3 regions of the Cellulomonas jepli genome follow, and region 3 is predicted to be linked to each of the others. Evidence: riboswitches for the same ligand, from Rfam matches in the RefSeq annotation. Region 3 holds a riboswitch; each other region holds the start of a gene.
What was found. A riboswitch is a leader RNA that binds a small molecule or an ion and turns the genes downstream of it on or off. The one in region 3 is predicted to bind cyclic di-GMP.
Positions count from the first base shown of each region.

Region 1 (5,230 bases), on a different contig from region 3:
CGTTCGTCGTGCGGCCCTCGCCCTCACCACCGGAGGTGACGGCCAGGCTGAACCAGCCGATGCCGATGATGTCGGAGTTCTCCGGCCGGGCGATGCCCTCGAACAGGCTCGTGATCCACTTCGCCTTGTTGCCGCCCTCCTCGGTCGCCCCGATCTCCGCGAGGAAGATCGGCTTGTCCGGGGCCGCTGCGCGCAGCAGCGGGAGCGTCTTGCCGTACGTGTCGTCGAACGTCGGCTGCGGGTCGCCCGGGCGGTAGTAGCCCGACATGCCGATCCAGTCGACGTACTCGTCACCCGGGTAGAAGTTGACCGGGTCCGGCTGGCTCGGGATCTTGTTCACGCGGTTCGGGGCCCAGAGCCACGCGACGTACTCGTTCGCGCCCTCCTGGGTGAAGATGTCGTGCACGTGCCGCCACATCTGCACGTACTCGCCCTTCTTGTTCCCGTTGATGCCCTTGCCGTCCCAACCGCGGACCTCGGACCACGGGTACCAGGTCCCGTTCATCTCGTGGTTGAAGCGCAGGACCAGCGGGAGGCCGGTCGCGGCGATGTCACGGGCGTACTTGCGCAGGTACTCGTCGTGCTGGCCGTTGATGATCGAGCCGAGCGAGTACTCGGGCGCCTCCGCGGAGATCGCACCGACCTGGCTCTGGCTCTCCCAGGTGAGCAGCGGGATCTGACCGCGGCTCCACGCGGACTGGACGGCGTCCGGGCGGAAGTCGGTGTCCCACGACTGGAAGTAGCCGCTGACGTCGGCGTTGCGGTTCACGGCCGCCTGCACGCCGTTGAACTCGCCGTAGTCGAACGGGCTCTGCGTCGTGTAGAGGCCGAACAGCTGGCTCGCCGCGACGATGTCCGCCTTAGTCATCGACGCGGTGACCGGGGGCGCCTGGTGGCCCTTGGGGTTCTGCACCTTGTAGGTGAGCTCGCCGAGCTGCTTCTTGAGGTCGGCGATCTGCGCCGTGGTGACCTTGCTCGCGGCGTTCTGGCGCTCGCGCGCGGCCTTGAGCGTGCCGTTGACGAGGTTCGCGGCGTCCTTCTGCTTCGCGGCCTCGGCCTCGGCACGACCGAGCTCCTGCTGCGTCTGCACGAGCTTCGCCTCGAGCTCGGTGATCTGCTTCTTCAGGTCCTCCGCGCGGGCGAGCTGGACCTTGTCGCCGACCTGGGGCCGCGGCGCGGTGAGCTTCGCCTCCATCTCCTCGAGCTGGGCGCTGAGGTCGCGCGAGCGCGCCTGCTCCGTCTTGAGGGCGACCTCGGTCGCGCTCGGCCCGTTCCACACGTACTGGCCCTGCGGCGACAGCAGCGCGATCGCACCGACCGCAAGAAGTGAGACGGTGATCACAGAAGCGAGCACGCGATGGCGGCGCGTGAACTTGAACGGATAGTCGGAAAACATCTGCGGGTGCCTCCACGGCGATGGTCTTCACGGCGCGCCCGGGTCATGCGGTCCGGACTGCGTGCGGGTCGTGAGCACGGGTGCTCGTCGGGCGTGAGCGCAGACGCACGGGTGTGCGGCCGTCGCGTTCGACATGGCGGTGGAGCCCCTCCCGAGGCCCCGGCCGTGCCGGAGCGCGACGTCCGTGTCGCGGTGCGTGTCCTGCTCCAGCACGGCGAGACCGTGCTGACCAGCGACGATGAGTGAGAGACAGCGTCGCCGCGGGTTACCGGGACCACGGGGGAAGCTCCCCTGCCGTGTCGCCCTGCCCTGCGTGCGGCGGCGACCGCGCCAGACGGCCCAACCTCGGCGCCGGCGTGCGGCACCGAACTCGGTTCCCCCCGGAAGCCCTGTGCGGTAGGTCCTCATGGTGCACAGCAATCACTCGAAAGGGCAAGAACCCTGCACGGAACACGGTCGTATATCCGAATTGCCCGGGTGCACGGGAGTCACGCCCGGCGTGCACGCGCGTCGGCTTGGTCCGGGTTTATGTGACTGGATTAACACGAACGGCGGACGTACGCTCGTCGAGTCCGCGAAAAGGCAAACCTGCTGCGAGGCAGGGACGCAAAGCCATGGGGCCCTCGGGGTCCGCCAGGCTGCCGAACGACAGGGGATCCCCGTGCAACGCCGCCTCCCGGGGCAGGGCCGTGCCGTGCCCGCGCCCAGCACCACCACCGCCCGCGCCGCGTCGAGGCCCACCGCCTCGGCCCGCGCCGCTCGCACCCGCACCGCACGCGCCGTCGTCGCCTCGGCCGCGCTCGCCGGTCTGCTCACGGCGGCCGTCGTGCCGCCGTCGACGGCCGCGAGCCGCCAGGTCGTCGAGCCGGCCCCGACTGCGTCGCCCACGGTGTCGCCCACGCCCGAGCCGATGCCCGGCCCCACGGACCCGCCCACGCCCACGGCGGACCCGACGCTCAGCCCCACGCCCACCGCCGAGCCGACGCTCAGCCCCACGCCCGGGACGCCCACCGAGCCCACCCCCGACGCCACGCCGAGGCCCGGCGCCGCGAACGACTGGGCCGAGGACGCCCTGACCCCGGACGACGGCCTGCTGTTCGGGGCGTCGGTCGCCAAGGGCACCCACGCGAGCGTCGACGCCGCCGTCTCGGCGTTCGAGGCGAGCATCGGGCGCAAGCTCGACGTGCACCGCTGGTACGCCCTGTGGGACGAGCTGCCGTCGACGCCGCTGACCACGACCGTCCAGCGCGGCCGCACGCCGCTGCTGTCGGTGTCGTCGAAGAAGATCGACGGCACCAAGATCTCGTGGGCCGCCGTCGCGAGCGGCGCCCACGACGCGCAGATCGTCCAGCACGCGAACGCCGTCAAGGCGCTGCGCGTGCCGATGTACGTCTCGTTCCAGCACGAGCCCGACTACTCCCCCGGCTTCGGGGCCGCGGCCGACTACCGGGCGGCGTTCCGCCACTACGTCGAGGTCTTCCGCGCGCAGGGCGTGACCAACGCCGTGTGGACGTGGATCGTGACGCCGACGCCCTTCGCGCCGTACGCGGCGGTGAGCGCCGACGCGCTGTACCCCGGCGACGACGTCGTCGACCAGATCGCGCTCGACGCCTACAACTGGTTCGGGTGCGCGACGAACGGCCAGACGTCGTGGTCGTCGATGTCGCGCGCCGCGTCGGCGTTCCGGGCGTTCGGCCAGGCGCACGGCAAGCCCCTCGTGATCGCCGAGTGGGGTTCGGTCGAGGACCCCGCGGTGCCGGGCCGCAAGGCCGCGTGGCTGCGCGAGTCGATGGCGACGCTCGCGTCGTGGCCCGAGGTCACGGCGGTCCTGTACTTCCACCACCACGGCAGCTGCTCGTGGTTCGTGGACTCGACGCCGAGCTCGCTCGAGGCGTTCGCGGACGTCGCCGACTCCCCCGCGGCGCACACGCGGCCGTCGGCCTTCCTGCAGACGTCGACGACGCACGGGACGGCGCCGCTCTCGGTCACGTTCGACGCGTCGCGCTCGTCGGGCGCGGGCGGTGGTGCCGGCGAGCACGTCGCGAGCTGGTCGCTCACCTACGGCGACGGGACCACGGAGAGCGGCACCGGCGCGCCGCCGGCCACGCTCACGCACGTCTACGGCCCGGGCGACCACAGCGCGCGGCTCACGGTCACCGACACCGCGGGCGGCACGAGCACCGACTCGGTGGCGATCACCGCGGCGGACCCGCCGACCGGGACCCTCGACCAGAAGGACGTCACGGACACCTCGGCGACGCTCTACGCGTGGGTCGACCTGCACGGGTACGCGGGCACCGTGCGCTTCCAGTACGGGCGGACGCTCGAGTACCTGGGCGGCGACTCGACGGTCGCCGTGCCCGCCGTCTCCTACGTGAAGACCGTGAGCCAGCCGATCGCCGGGATCCGGCCCGGCACGACGTACTACTGGAAGGCGACCATCACGTCGCCGGCCGGCACCACCGAGCTGACCCGCACCTTCGAGACCGCGGGCGCGCCGACGTCGTCGAACCAGTTCACCGCCTCGTCGACGTCCACGTCGACGACCTTCAAGGCGCAGGTGCACCCGCACCGGCTCACGACCACGGCGTGGATCGAGTGGGGGCGGACGACCGCGCTGGGCACGTCCTCGCCCGTCACGACGGTGCCCGCGCTGACCTACGAGAAGACGGTCGCGAGCAACCTCGTGACGGGTCTCGCCCCGCGCACGACGTACTACTACCGGGTCGTCGCCACGAACGCGCAGGGCACGCTGTACGGGCCCGTGCGCTCGTTCACCACGCCCCGCTGAGCGGGCACCGCGGCGACCTGCCCGAGCGCTCGCCCGGCTCGGTGGAGCCCCACCCGCACGACCGTCCGGCGCCGGGCCGCTCCCTTCCCGGAGCGGCCCGGCGCTGCGGCTCAGCGCGGGCGCAGCCGGCTCGCCGGCACGATCTCGGACGCCTGCGACGCGCTCGACCAGCGCAGCTGGATCGTCGCGTCGAGCCGGTCGTCGAAGAACTCGAGCCGGACGGGCACGGCCCGCCCCGCGGTCAGCGCGACCGTCCCGGTGTCGACGCGCGGCGCGTGCCGGTTCCACTGGTCGATGATCAGCCGCCCGTCGACCCACAGCCGCACGCCGTCGTCGCTCGTCGTCGCGAACGTGTACGTCTGCGTGTGGCGGGGCACGACCGAGCCGGTCCACCGCACCGAGAACGTGTCCGCGCCGATCCCGGCGACGGGCGCGGCGGCCCCCCACCGGAAGCCGACGGTCGGGTCGACGCGCGTGACGGTCGTGCCCGTGAGGTCGGCGTTGTCGAAGTAGGTGCCGAGCAGCCCGCGCTGCGTGAGGTTCGCGGTCAGGGTCGTCGCCGTGGCCGGCGTCCGCCACACGCGGTCGGCCGCGGTCGAGCCGTCCGACCAGCGGTCGAGCACGTACGGGACGCCCTGCGCGTCGGCCTGCGCGGGGACGCCGAGGCGCAGGTCGAAGCCCGCCCACGAGGTCAGGGTCGTCGGCCCGGTGACGGTCTGCCCGTTGACCGTGAGCGTCCGGCCGGCGGGCGACGTCGCGAGCGTCACGGCGACCTTCTGCGGCTGCAGGTCGCGTGTGACGGTCGTCGAGACGCCCTGCGAGTCGGTCGCGGTCAGGCTGACCCGCAGGTAGCTGGTGGCGGCGGCCGCGAGGTCCTCGGGCCCGGGGGCGGTGAACGTGAGCTCGTTGCCGGGCGCCGGGGCGAGGAACGGGTGCGTGTGCTGGTCGTGCACCCGGATGACCGACCAGCTCAGGCGCGACCCGGCCAGCCCGCCGTCCTGGGCGTCGGTCGCGGTGCCGCTGAGCCGCACGGTGCTGCCGAC
Region 1 is NZ_JBFTER010000047.1:2,110-7,339, reverse strand. It holds gene AB6N24_RS12445 (glycoside hydrolase family 26 protein) at 1-1,396, opposite strand, end outside; cyclic di-GMP riboswitch class I at 1,968-2,042, shown strand; gene AB6N24_RS12440 (PKD domain-containing protein) at 2,091-4,187, shown strand; gene AB6N24_RS12435 (PQQ-dependent sugar dehydrogenase) at 4,298-5,230, opposite strand, start outside.
Region 1: linked by a shared signal. The riboswitch ahead of AB6N24_RS12440 (PKD domain-containing protein) and the one ahead of AB6N24_RS01375 (right-handed parallel beta-helix repeat-containing protein) in region 3 are both predicted to bind cyclic di-GMP.

Region 2 (5,230 bases), on a different contig from region 3:
TGGGCGGAGCGGTACGAGATCGCCGTGAGCTTCGCCGCGCAGCTCAAGGTCGCTCCCGACGAGGTCCTGTCCCGCCCCGAGATCAAGCGCATGGACCCCTCGGCGCAGTACGCGATCATCGCCTCGCGCGAGGCGTGGGCCGACGCAGGCAGCCCGGAGGTCGACCCCGAGCGCCTGGGCGCCGTCGTGTCGTCGGGCATCGGCGGCATCTGGACAACGCTCGACGCGTGGGACACGCTGCGCGAGAAGGGCGGGCGCCGCGTCCTGCCCATGACCGTGCCCATGCTCATGCCCAACTCCCCCGCGGCGTACGTCGAGCTCGAGCTCGGCGCCCGTGCCGGTGCGCACGCGCTGGTCTCGGCGTGCGCGTCCGGCGCCGAGGCGATCGGGTACGCCGTCGAGATGATCCGCTCGGGCCGCGCCGACGTCGTCGTCGCCGGTGGCACCGAGGCCGCGATCCACCCGATGCCGCTCGCGGCGTTCGCGGCGTCGCGCACGCTGTCGACGCGCAACGACGACCCCGCCGCCGCGTCGCGGCCGTACGACACCGGTCGTGACGGGTTCGTGCTCGGCGAGGGTGCCGGCATCGTGGTGCTCGAGAGCGCTGAGCACGCGGCCGCCCGCGGCGCGCGGGTCTACGCGAAGATCGCCGGCGTCGGTCTGTCCGCCGACGGGTACCACCTGACGTCCCCCGAGCCCTCGGGGCGCGGTCAGATCTCCGCGATGCGCTCGGCGCTCACGGACGCCGGGATCGACCCCGCCGACGTGCGGCACGTCAACGCGCACGCCACCTCGACGGTGGTCGGCGACCTCATCGAGGCGCGCGGCGTCCGCGACGTGCTCGGCTCGGCCGCGGACCAGGTCGCGCTCTCGGCCACGAAGTCGATGACGGGTCACCTGCTCGGCGGCGCGGGCGCGCTCGAGACCATCTTCACGGTGCTCGCGCTGCACGAGCGCACGGCTCCCCCGACGATCAACGTCTCGGACCCGGACCCCGAGCTCGTGCTCGACCTGGTGCGCGACACGCCGCGGGCCCTGCCGGCCGACGGTCAGCTCGCCGCGGTCAACAACTCGTTCGGGTTCGGCGGCCACAACGTCGCCCTCGTGGTCACGACGGCCTGACCCCGGCACGCCGTCTCCGGCCACGGCACGACGACGCCCGGCCACCGCTCCCCGTGAGGGCGCGGTGGCCGGGCGTCGTCGTTCGTGCGGCCGTCGCGGCCCGGCCGTCGCCGGCCGCTCAGCCGACCCGGTGCAGCCAGCGCACGGGCGCGCCGGCGCCGGCGTAGCGGAACGGCTCGAGCTCGTCGTCCCACGCCTGCCCGAGCGCGAGGTCCAGCTCGGCGCGCAGGCGTGCCGGGTCCGCCGCGTGCACGAGGGCGGCACGGATGCGGTCCTCGGGCACGACGACGTTGCCGTGCACGTCGGTCTGGGCGTGGAAGATGCCGAGCTCGGGCGTGTGGCTCCAGCGCGAGCCGTCGGTGCCGTGGCTCGACTCCTCGGTCACCTCGTAGCGCAGGTGGGTCCACCCGCGCAGCGCCGAGGCCAGGCGCGCGCCCGTCCCCTGGGCACCCTGCCAGGACAGCTCCGCCCGGTACATCCCCGGCGCCGCAGGCTGCGGCGTCCAGTCCAGGGACACGCGTGTGCCCAGCACGTTGCCTGCCGCCCACTCCATGTGGGGGCAGAGCGCACGTGGCGCTGAGTGCACGAAAAGTACACCGCGGGTGATCGCACCTGCCATGTCGCCCTCCTGACGGCTCGAGGTTCGTCTTCCCCAACGACCTCGTCCCGCAGACGGGAGTGCACCACGGCCTCGCGGCGTGCTGGTGACAGCATGCATGATCCGGCTGGTCGGACGCCAGCGAATCCGGCCCCGCCACCCGGACGTGCAACGGTCCGGGTGGCGATCGGTCATGGTTCGCCCTGAAACGTCGGGATCGCGCGCCGGGACCGCGGGGCGAGACCCGGCCCGCGGTCGTGGCCGTCACCCCGCTCCGGCGCGGGGACCCGCGTCAGAGCTGGTCGCGGATCGCGCGCATCGCCTTCTTGCGCACGGACCGTTCGAGCCGGTCGAGGTAGAGGTACCCGTCGAGGTGGTCCACCTCGTGCTGCAGGCAGCGGGCCATGAGCTCGGTGCCCTCGACGACGACCTCCTTGCCGTCGAGGTCCTCGCCGACGACCCGGGCGTACCAGGCGCGCTTCGTCGGGTACCAGAGGCCGGGCACCGACAGGCAGCCCTCGTCGCCGTCCTGGTAGTCCTCGGACAGCTCCACGATGCGGGGGTTCAGCACGTAGCCGATCTCGTCGTCGATGTTCCACGAGAAGGCGCGGAGCCCGACGCCGATCTGGTTGGCGGCGAGGCCGGCCCGACCCTCGTGGTCGACGGTCTCGAGCAGGTCCGTCACGAGGGAGCGCACCCGGTCGTCGACGGTCGTGATCGGGTCGCAGGGGGTGCGCAGGACCGGGTCGCCGACCGTGCGGATCTCTCTCATCGCCATGCCCACGATTGTTTCATGCGGGGCTGTCCGACTCGGGCACTCCAGCGGTCGGAGGTGTGGACCGCGCAGGCCCGCTGGGAGCCTCCCGCCGCCGTCGGCCCGGCACCCTCGCGCCCTTCGGCTCTGCCGTCCCCGGTGCACCTGCGGCGGGAGAGAAGCGCTGCGCCATTCGAGTGACCGAGGTCACGTGAATTGGACACGTGCACGACAAAAGGCCCGGGGAACATTTCCCCGGGCCTTTCGGCGAGAAGCTGTGCGTGACGCGCGGCCGAGACCTCAGACGTCGGAACGCTGCTGCGGCACGCCCGTGAGGAGCTGGCGGACCTCGTTCTCGTGGAAGCGGCGGTGCCCACCGAGCGTCCGGACCGCCGAGAGCTTGCCGGCCTGCGCCCAGCGCGTGACGGTCTTCGGGTCGACCCGGAACATCGCTGCGACCTCACCCGGGGTGAGCAGAGCGCCCGGCATCGAGGTGGACTCGGAACGGTTGGGGGTGGTGATGGCCATGATGGCAACTCTCCTGTCGTTCGGTAGCTCGGCTGACCCCTGAGGCCCCGTGGCTTTGCGTCCCCACCTTGCGGCGGGTTTGCCGTTTCTCGCTGACGTCCTCAACTATGCATGAACCCGGACAACTTCGCAACAACCCCCCGAGGGTGAAACGAACCACCCTGGGGGCCGATCGGGTGAATCGATGCGCTTCGACGGCGCATATAACATGCCCGGCCGGCCCGTGCATCCTGACCGCCGGGAGAGCTTCGGTTGGGCCGCAGCAGACGAGTGCGTGACGATCCCTCGCCCTCCCGGCGGATTCGTCCTACCCTTGACCCAACGCCCAGGCGCGAGCGGGGCGGGTCGCCAGGTGACCACGGCGGGTGACGGGCGCCTCATCTTGTGCGGGTGAGGCGCCCGAACGCTGTCCGCACCCGAGCGCCGTCGAGACGCGCGTCACGCGTGCCGACCGCTGCGACCGCCACACGTGACCCGACGTCGACCGCACCGACGCCCGACGACCGGTCCGCGCGACCCCCGCCGTGGCCCGTCACGTCGCTCCGCACGGCCCCTGACCTGCGGCTCTCCGCTCAAGTCGCCGCGGCGGGTGCCGATGGTCCTCCCGAGGAGCCCACACGTGGCTCGCAGCCGGAGGAGTCACGTGCCGCACACCTGGACCGTCCTCGCGCTCGCGCGCCACATCGGCGGGTTCTACCACGGTGAGCTCCTGGCGGGGCTGGTGCGGGAGGTCACCGCGCAGGGCGGTCGCGTCGTGGTGGCCCAGACCGCACCGGAGCAGCCCGAGCTCGACGAGACGGTCGTCGGCGAGACCGCGCTGTCCGTGGGCTGGGACGAGGCCGACGCGGTCGTCACGATCGCCCTCAGCGCGAGCGCGGCCTTCCTCGAGCGGATGCTCGTGCTCGGCAAGCCCGTCGTGCTCACGAGCCAGCGGGTCGACGGCGTCGAGGCGCCCGTCGCGCTGCCCGACAACCACGGCGGCATCCACGCCGCCGTCGAGCACCTGCGCGCGCACGGCCACACCCGGATCGGCTTCGTCGGCGACCTCCGGCAGTACGACTACCAGGAGCGCCACGTCGCGTACCGCGACGCGCTCGCCGCGCACGGGCTCATCCCGCGCGAGGAGCTGCTCGTCGTGGCGCGGGACTGGTCGGAGGCCGCGGGCGTGGACGCCGCCCGGGAGCTGCTCGCCCGTCCCGAGCGGCCCGACGCGGTGGTCACCGCGTCCGGGCACAACGCCATCGGGCTCGTCCGCGGGCTCGCCGCCGCGGGCGTGCGCGTGCCCGAGGACGTCGCGGTCCTCGCCTTCGACAACGTCGAGCACGGCGCCTGGGCGACGCCGAGCCTGTCGAGCGTGCACCAACGGTTCGACGAGGTGGGCGCGCTGGCCGGCTCGCTCGTCATGCGCGCCCTGCGCGGCGAGCACGTGCCCGCGGGCAGCCACGTCGCCGCGGCCACCGTCGTCGTCCCCCGCGGCTCGTGCGGGTGCCGCGACGACGTGCTCACCAGCCGACCCGCGCCCGCGTCCCGGCTCGCCGGCGTGCCCGTGCAGCCGGGCGACCTCCACCGCACCCTGTCGACCCTGCTCGCCGGGCGGCATCCGGGCACCGTCGCCCCCGACGCGACCGCCGCGCTCGCCGACGAGCTCGAGCGCCTCCTGCAGCGCGGCGACGACCTCACCGAGACGGACCTCGACGGTCTGCTCGCGCTGATGCGCGGGGCCGCGCCCGGCGACGACGCGCTGCACCGGATCACCTCGGTGCTCACCGAGCACGTGCAGCGGCTCATGAGCACGGGGACCGCGACGGGCGCGAGCCCGCACACCACTGCGCTGAGCCGGGTCGCCGCGGCGCTGTGGCGGCTGCAGAACCACGGCTCGGTGCAGCAGTCGCACGTCCTCGCGCAGCACGTGCTCGAGGGGTCCGACGTCGCGGCGGCGCTGCTGCGCGCGGACGCCGACGCGGCGCGGGGGCTCGGCTGGCTCGCGCAGACGCACTCACGTGCGGGGCTGCTCGCGCTGTGGGACGACGCGGCCCCCGGTGCGCCGCTGCGGCTCGCGGGCGTGCACGACCCGGACGGGTTCCTCGACCACCACGTCGGCGAGGAGCTCGACTCGCGCAGGTTCCCGCCGTCGGACCTCGTCGGGGCCGCCGACGGAACACAGGGTGAGGTGTGCCTCGTCGTGCCCGTCCGGACCCCGGCGCGGCGCTGGGGCCTGCTCGCCGTCC
Region 2 is NZ_JBFTER010000039.1:7,322-12,551, reverse strand. It holds gene fabF (beta-ketoacyl-ACP synthase II) at 1-1,122, shown strand, start outside; gene AB6N24_RS11020 (DUF3145 domain-containing protein) at 1,241-1,741, opposite strand; gene def (peptide deformylase) at 2,013-2,498, opposite strand; gene AB6N24_RS11010 (BldC family transcriptional regulator) at 2,775-2,963, opposite strand; cyclic di-GMP riboswitch class I at 3,022-3,096, opposite strand; gene AB6N24_RS11005 (EAL domain-containing protein) at 3,646-5,230, shown strand, end outside.
Region 2: linked by a shared signal. The riboswitch ahead of AB6N24_RS11010 (BldC family transcriptional regulator) and the one ahead of AB6N24_RS01375 (right-handed parallel beta-helix repeat-containing protein) in region 3 are both predicted to bind cyclic di-GMP.

Region 3 (5,230 bases):
TCAGATGTAGATCGCGGGGTCGTCCACGATGTCCTCGGCCGTCCACGCCGAGGGCCGGCGTCGGACCTCGGCCGGGACCCCGACGGCGACCGAGCCCGCCGGCACGTCCTTGACCACGACCGCGTTCGCGCCGATCTGCGCGCCGTCGCCGATCCAGACGGGGCCCAGGACCTTCGCGCCCGCACCCACGACGACGTCGTTGCCGAGCGTCGGGTGCCGCTTGCCGACGCGCATCGTGCGGCCCCCGAGCGTCGCGCCGTGGAACAGCACGACGTCGTCGCCGACGACCGCCGTCTCGCCGATGACGACCCCCATGCCGTGGTCGATGAACAGCCGGCGCCCGAGCCGCGCGCCGGGGTGGATCTCGATGCCCGTGGCCGCCCGCGTCGCCTGCGAGAGCAGGCGCGCGGGCAGCCTCAGACCGGGTTCGCGCCACATGCGGTGGAACAGCCGGTACGCCCACACCGCGTGCACCCCCGGGTAGCCGAGGGCGACCTCGACGACGGAGCGGGCCGCGGGGTCGCGGCGCCGCGCGACGTCGAGGTCCTCGCGCAGGACGCCGAGGAAGCGGGTGAGCGACGGCACGGTCAGTCCAGCAGGTCGGCGTAGAGGATCGACGTCAGGTAGCGCTCGCCGAAGGACGGGATGATCGTGACGATCAGCTTGCCCGCGTTCTCGGGGCGCTTGGCGACCTGGACGGCGGCGTAGAGCGCCGCGCCGGAGGAGATCCCGACGAGGAGCCCCTCCTCCTTCGCCGCGCGTCGCGCCCACTCGACGGCCGTCTCGGCGTTGACGTCGATCACCTCGTCGTAGACCGAGGTGTCGAGGATCTCGGGGACGAAGTTGGCGCCGATGCCCTGGATCTTGTGCGGCCCCGGCTGACCGCCGTTCAGGATCGGCGACTCCTCCGGCTCGACGGCGATGATCTTCACGTCCGGGTTGCGCTCCTTGAGCAGCTGCCCGACGCCCGTGATCGTGCCGCCCGTGCCGATCCCGGCGACGAAGATGTCGACCTTGCCGTCGGTGTCCGCCCAGATCTCCTCGGCGGTCGTCGCGCGGTGGATCGCCGGGTTGGCGGCGTTCGCGAACTGGCGGGCGAGCACGGCGCCCGGGCGCTCCGCGGCGACCTCGTTCGCGCGGTTGACCGCGCCCTTCATGCCCTCCGAGCCGGGGGTGAGGATGAGCTCGGCGCCGTACGCGCGCAGCAGGGCCCGGCGCTCCTTCGACATGGTCTCGGGCATCGTCAGGACGACCTTGTACCCGCGCGCCGCGCCGACGAACGCGAGCGCGATGCCGGTGTTGCCGCTGGTGGCCTCGACGATCGTGCCGCCCGCGGGGAGCTCGCCGGACGCCTCGGCGGCGTCGATGATCGCGACGCCGATGCGGTCCTTGACCGAGCTCGCGGGGTTGTAGAACTCGAGCTTGCCGACCACCGTGGCGCCGGCGCCCTCGGTCAGCTTGTTGATGCGGACCAGCGGGGTGTTGCCGATGAGCTGCGTCGCGTCGTCGTAGATGCGGGCCATGTCGTCCTCGTCTGTGCGGGGCCACGGGGTGCGTGGCGGGGTGGGGGAGGTGGTGCGGGGGACCGGGAGGGCTCCGGCGTCGCGCGCCGCGCGGTGGGCTCGTCGTCGGGCCGGGCAGCAGCGCGCGGGGCTCGCTGCCGGGGACCGCCGAGCGCCGGGGACCACCGGTGCGGCGCGTGGGGCGAGCGCTGGCGCGGGGGGATGTGCCCGTGCGGGCCTCCCGCTGCGAGGGCAGCGGGAGCGGCCAGCGCTCTAGTGACAGCGACAGCAGGCGGCGACCCGGTGGGGCCGGGCGCACGCGGCGTCGCACAGGACCAGGGTGGTGACGCACGCGCGGAGCAGCACGGTCACCTCTCCTCCCGGTCGGTCATGGACGCGCTGACGTTATCGACAACGTCCCCGCGGTGCAAAGCATGCCCGAGGTGCGGGACGTCGTCCGCGCGGACGACCGCGACGCAGCACGGCGACGGGCCGTGGGACGCCGACGACGCACGCGAGCGGTGCGCGGGAAACCCGCGCACCGCTCGCGTGCGTCTGCCGTGCGGACGTCAGAAGCTGCGCTGGACCTTGACCGCCGCGCCGTCCGTGAAGTAGTTGTCGACGTTCGCGATCGTGTGGACGGTCGGAGCGAGGATCGCGCAGCGCGTGTACCCCGTGTCGAGCCGGAACACGTTGTTCTGGATGACCACGCCGGTGCTCGCCGGGCGGCTGCCGTAAGCCATGTTGATGGTGCACTTGCCGCCACCGATCCGGTTGTCCTTGATCGTCAGGCCCGTGATCTGCGAACGGTCCTGCGTCGTCTGGATCGCCGTGGCCTGCGCACCGCGGATGTTGTTCCGCAGGATCCGGATGTTCGACCCGCCCTGGATCTGGATGCTGTCGGCGTGGCTCTCGCCGCCCTTGTGGTTCGGGTCGGAGGCGTAGTACAGGTTGCTGTGCATGTACGAGTCCTCGACGAGGACGTTCGAGCCCGTGATGTGCACCGAGTCGATGACGTTCGCGATCTCCGTGCGGCGGACCGTGAAGTTGTGCCCGATGATGCCCGCGATGTGCGGCGACGCGTCGGCCGCGACGAGCTCGCTGTCCTCGATCGTGAAGGGGTAGAGACCCGCGCCGTTCGTGACGAGGGCGAAGCTGCTGGTGATCGGCCGGCCGCGGACGACCGAGCGCTTGATCGTGACGTTCGGTGCCGTGACCTTGAGGAACCCCCGCACGTCGACCGCGTCGATGACCGCGCCCGGCGTGCTCACCACGAGGTCGCCGGTGATGACGGTCAGGACCGTGCCTGCCGGCACGCCCGTCGTGCTGGCGCTCGCGTTGCTCAGCGTCGGGATGGTGAGCGCGGCGGGTGCGACGCCGGCGCCGGCAGCGGGAGCCGTTGACGCGATCGCTGCGACGACGCTGAGGCCGGCGACGAGGGCGACGGCCCGGCCCCGGCGGCGGAGGGCGCGCTGCGGGGCGCGCTCCGACAGGCTGTCGGTGGGCGCGCTGAAGGTCGAGCGGACTGCATTGAGCACTGGATTCTCCGTCGTTCGGCAGCCTGGCGAACCTCGTGGGTCCCATGGCTTTGCGTCACTGCCTCGCGGCAGCTTTGCCTTTTCGTGGACAGGAGGACCGTATGCGGTCGCGGCTGCCCGCGACAAGAGTCACAGCGCCTGGCAGGCGGGTGAAACAGCGTCGTCCGGGCGGCGGGTCCTCGGTGCCGGTGATAACAGCCGGTGCGGATCAGGGCGATCCCGCAGGTCACGGGCGTGGGAATGCGTGAGAAGGCGTTGTTTTCGACGAGTTCCCGAGTGCGGCGCGGGCGCCCCGGCGGCACGTCCGGGATGTCCGTCCGGGACGGGTTACGAACACGATCGGTGCATTCACGGACGGGTGCACCCGCACGGGTGGCGGGCGTGGTCCTGTGCGTGCGCCCGGGCGCACGCGCAGGACGCTCAGCCCAGCCCGACGGCGTCGAGCCACGCCTCGGCGAGCAGGCCGTGACCGGCGGGCGTGGGGTGCACGCCGTCGTACGCCCAGGCGGCCGGCGTGGTGCGGACGGCCGCCGCGGCGAAGAGCCCGTCGGCCGGCACGAGCGTCGCGCGGAGCTCGGCGGCGAGCCGCCGGACGACCCCGATCCGCGGGTCGAGGTCCTCGCGCCAGCCGTGCTGTGCCTCCTCGACGGGCACGACGAACGGCTCGACGAGGACGAGGCGCGCCCCCAGGCGCTCGCGCGCCGAGTCGAGCATCGCGCGGTAGTCCTCCTCGTACGCGTCGACGGAGGTCGCGCGGCCCGAGTCGTAGCGGCGCCACGTGTCGTTGATCCCGACGAGCACCGAGATCACGGTCGGCTCGAGCGCGAGGGCGTCGGCCTCCCAGCGGTCGCGGAGCTGCCGCGCGGTGTCCCCGCCGATCCCGCGGTTGAGGAAGGTCAGGCCCAGGTCGGGCCGGCGCGCGCCGGCGAGCGCGGCGACGAGCAGCGCGTACCCGTGCCCGAGGCTCGCCGGGTCGCTGCGGTCGCGCCCCCCGTCGGTGATCGAGTCGCCGGTCAGCAGGATGCGGTCGCCCGCCTCGAGAAGCGTCATGCCCCGAACTGCAGCACAGGGGCCCGGATCGGACAAGCCGGTCAGGTGCCGACCACGAGCGAGACCGCGAGCGCCGCCATCACGACCGCGACGAGCCCGTCGAGGACCTGCCAGGCGCGCGGGCGGGCGAAGAGCGGGGCGAGCCGGCCCGCGCCGAACCCGAGGGTGACGAACCAGCCGATGCTCGCGGCGACCGCCCCGGCGGCGAAGGCCCACGGCCGGTCCTGCTGGTGCGCGACCGAGCCGAGGAGCACGACGGTGTCGAGGTACACGTGCGGGTTCAGGAAGGTCAGGGCGGCGCACGTGAGCAGCACGCGGGCACGCCCGCCCGGGGCGTCGTCGGCGGCGGGCTGCAGCGTCGCGGGCCGCAGCGCACGGCGCGCCGCGTTCACCGCGAACCAGCCGAGGAACGCCGCGCCCCCGTACCGCACGGCCGTCATGACGGTCTCGTGCGCGGTGAGCACCGGCCCGAGGCCGGCGACGCCGGCGGTCACGAGCGCCGCGTCGGCGAGCGCGCAGACGAGCACCACGCCCAGCACGTGCTCGCGGCGCAGGCCCTGCCGGAGCACGAACGCGTTCTGCGCGCCGATCGCCACGATGAGGCCGAGGCCCGTCACGAGGCCGACGAGCGCGTCGGCGGGAGCGCCGCCGTTCACGGGCGGGTCCGGGGGAGCGAGGAGGGCATGCCTCGACGGTAGGCACCGGGGCACGTGCAGGCCAGCGAATGATCTGCATGGATCGTTAGCATGACTTCATGGAACTCGACCCGGCCCAGCTCAAGGCGCTCGCGGCCGTCGTCGACGAGGGGAGCTTCGAGGGCGCGGCGCGGGCGCTGAACGTCACGCCGTCCGCGGTGAGCCAGCGCATCAAGGCACTCGAGCGGGCCGCCGGCCACGTCGTCGTGCGCCGGGTCCGGCCGTGCGAGCCGACCGTCCCGGGTCGCGCCCTGCTCCGTCTCGCGCGCGAGTGGAGCGTGCTCGAGGCGGAGGCCGCGGGCGTGCTCGGGGGCGACGACGCCGAGGCGCACGTCCGGCTCGCGATCGCGGTCAACGCCGACTCCCTGTCGACCTGGTTCCCGCCGGTGCTCGCCGGGCTCCCCGCGCACGTCCTGCTCGACGTCCGCCGGGAGGACCAGGACCA
Region 3 is NZ_JBFTER010000003.1:44,080-49,309, reverse strand. It holds gene epsC (serine O-acetyltransferase EpsC) at 1-585, opposite strand; gene cysK (cysteine synthase A) at 588-1,523, opposite strand; gene AB6N24_RS01375 (right-handed parallel beta-helix repeat-containing protein) at 2,072-3,040, opposite strand; cyclic di-GMP riboswitch class I at 3,055-3,129, opposite strand; gene AB6N24_RS01370 (SGNH/GDSL hydrolase family protein) at 3,461-4,090, opposite strand; gene AB6N24_RS01365 (LysE/ArgO family amino acid transporter) at 4,132-4,746, opposite strand; gene AB6N24_RS01360 (LysR family transcriptional regulator ArgP) at 4,845-5,230, shown strand, end outside.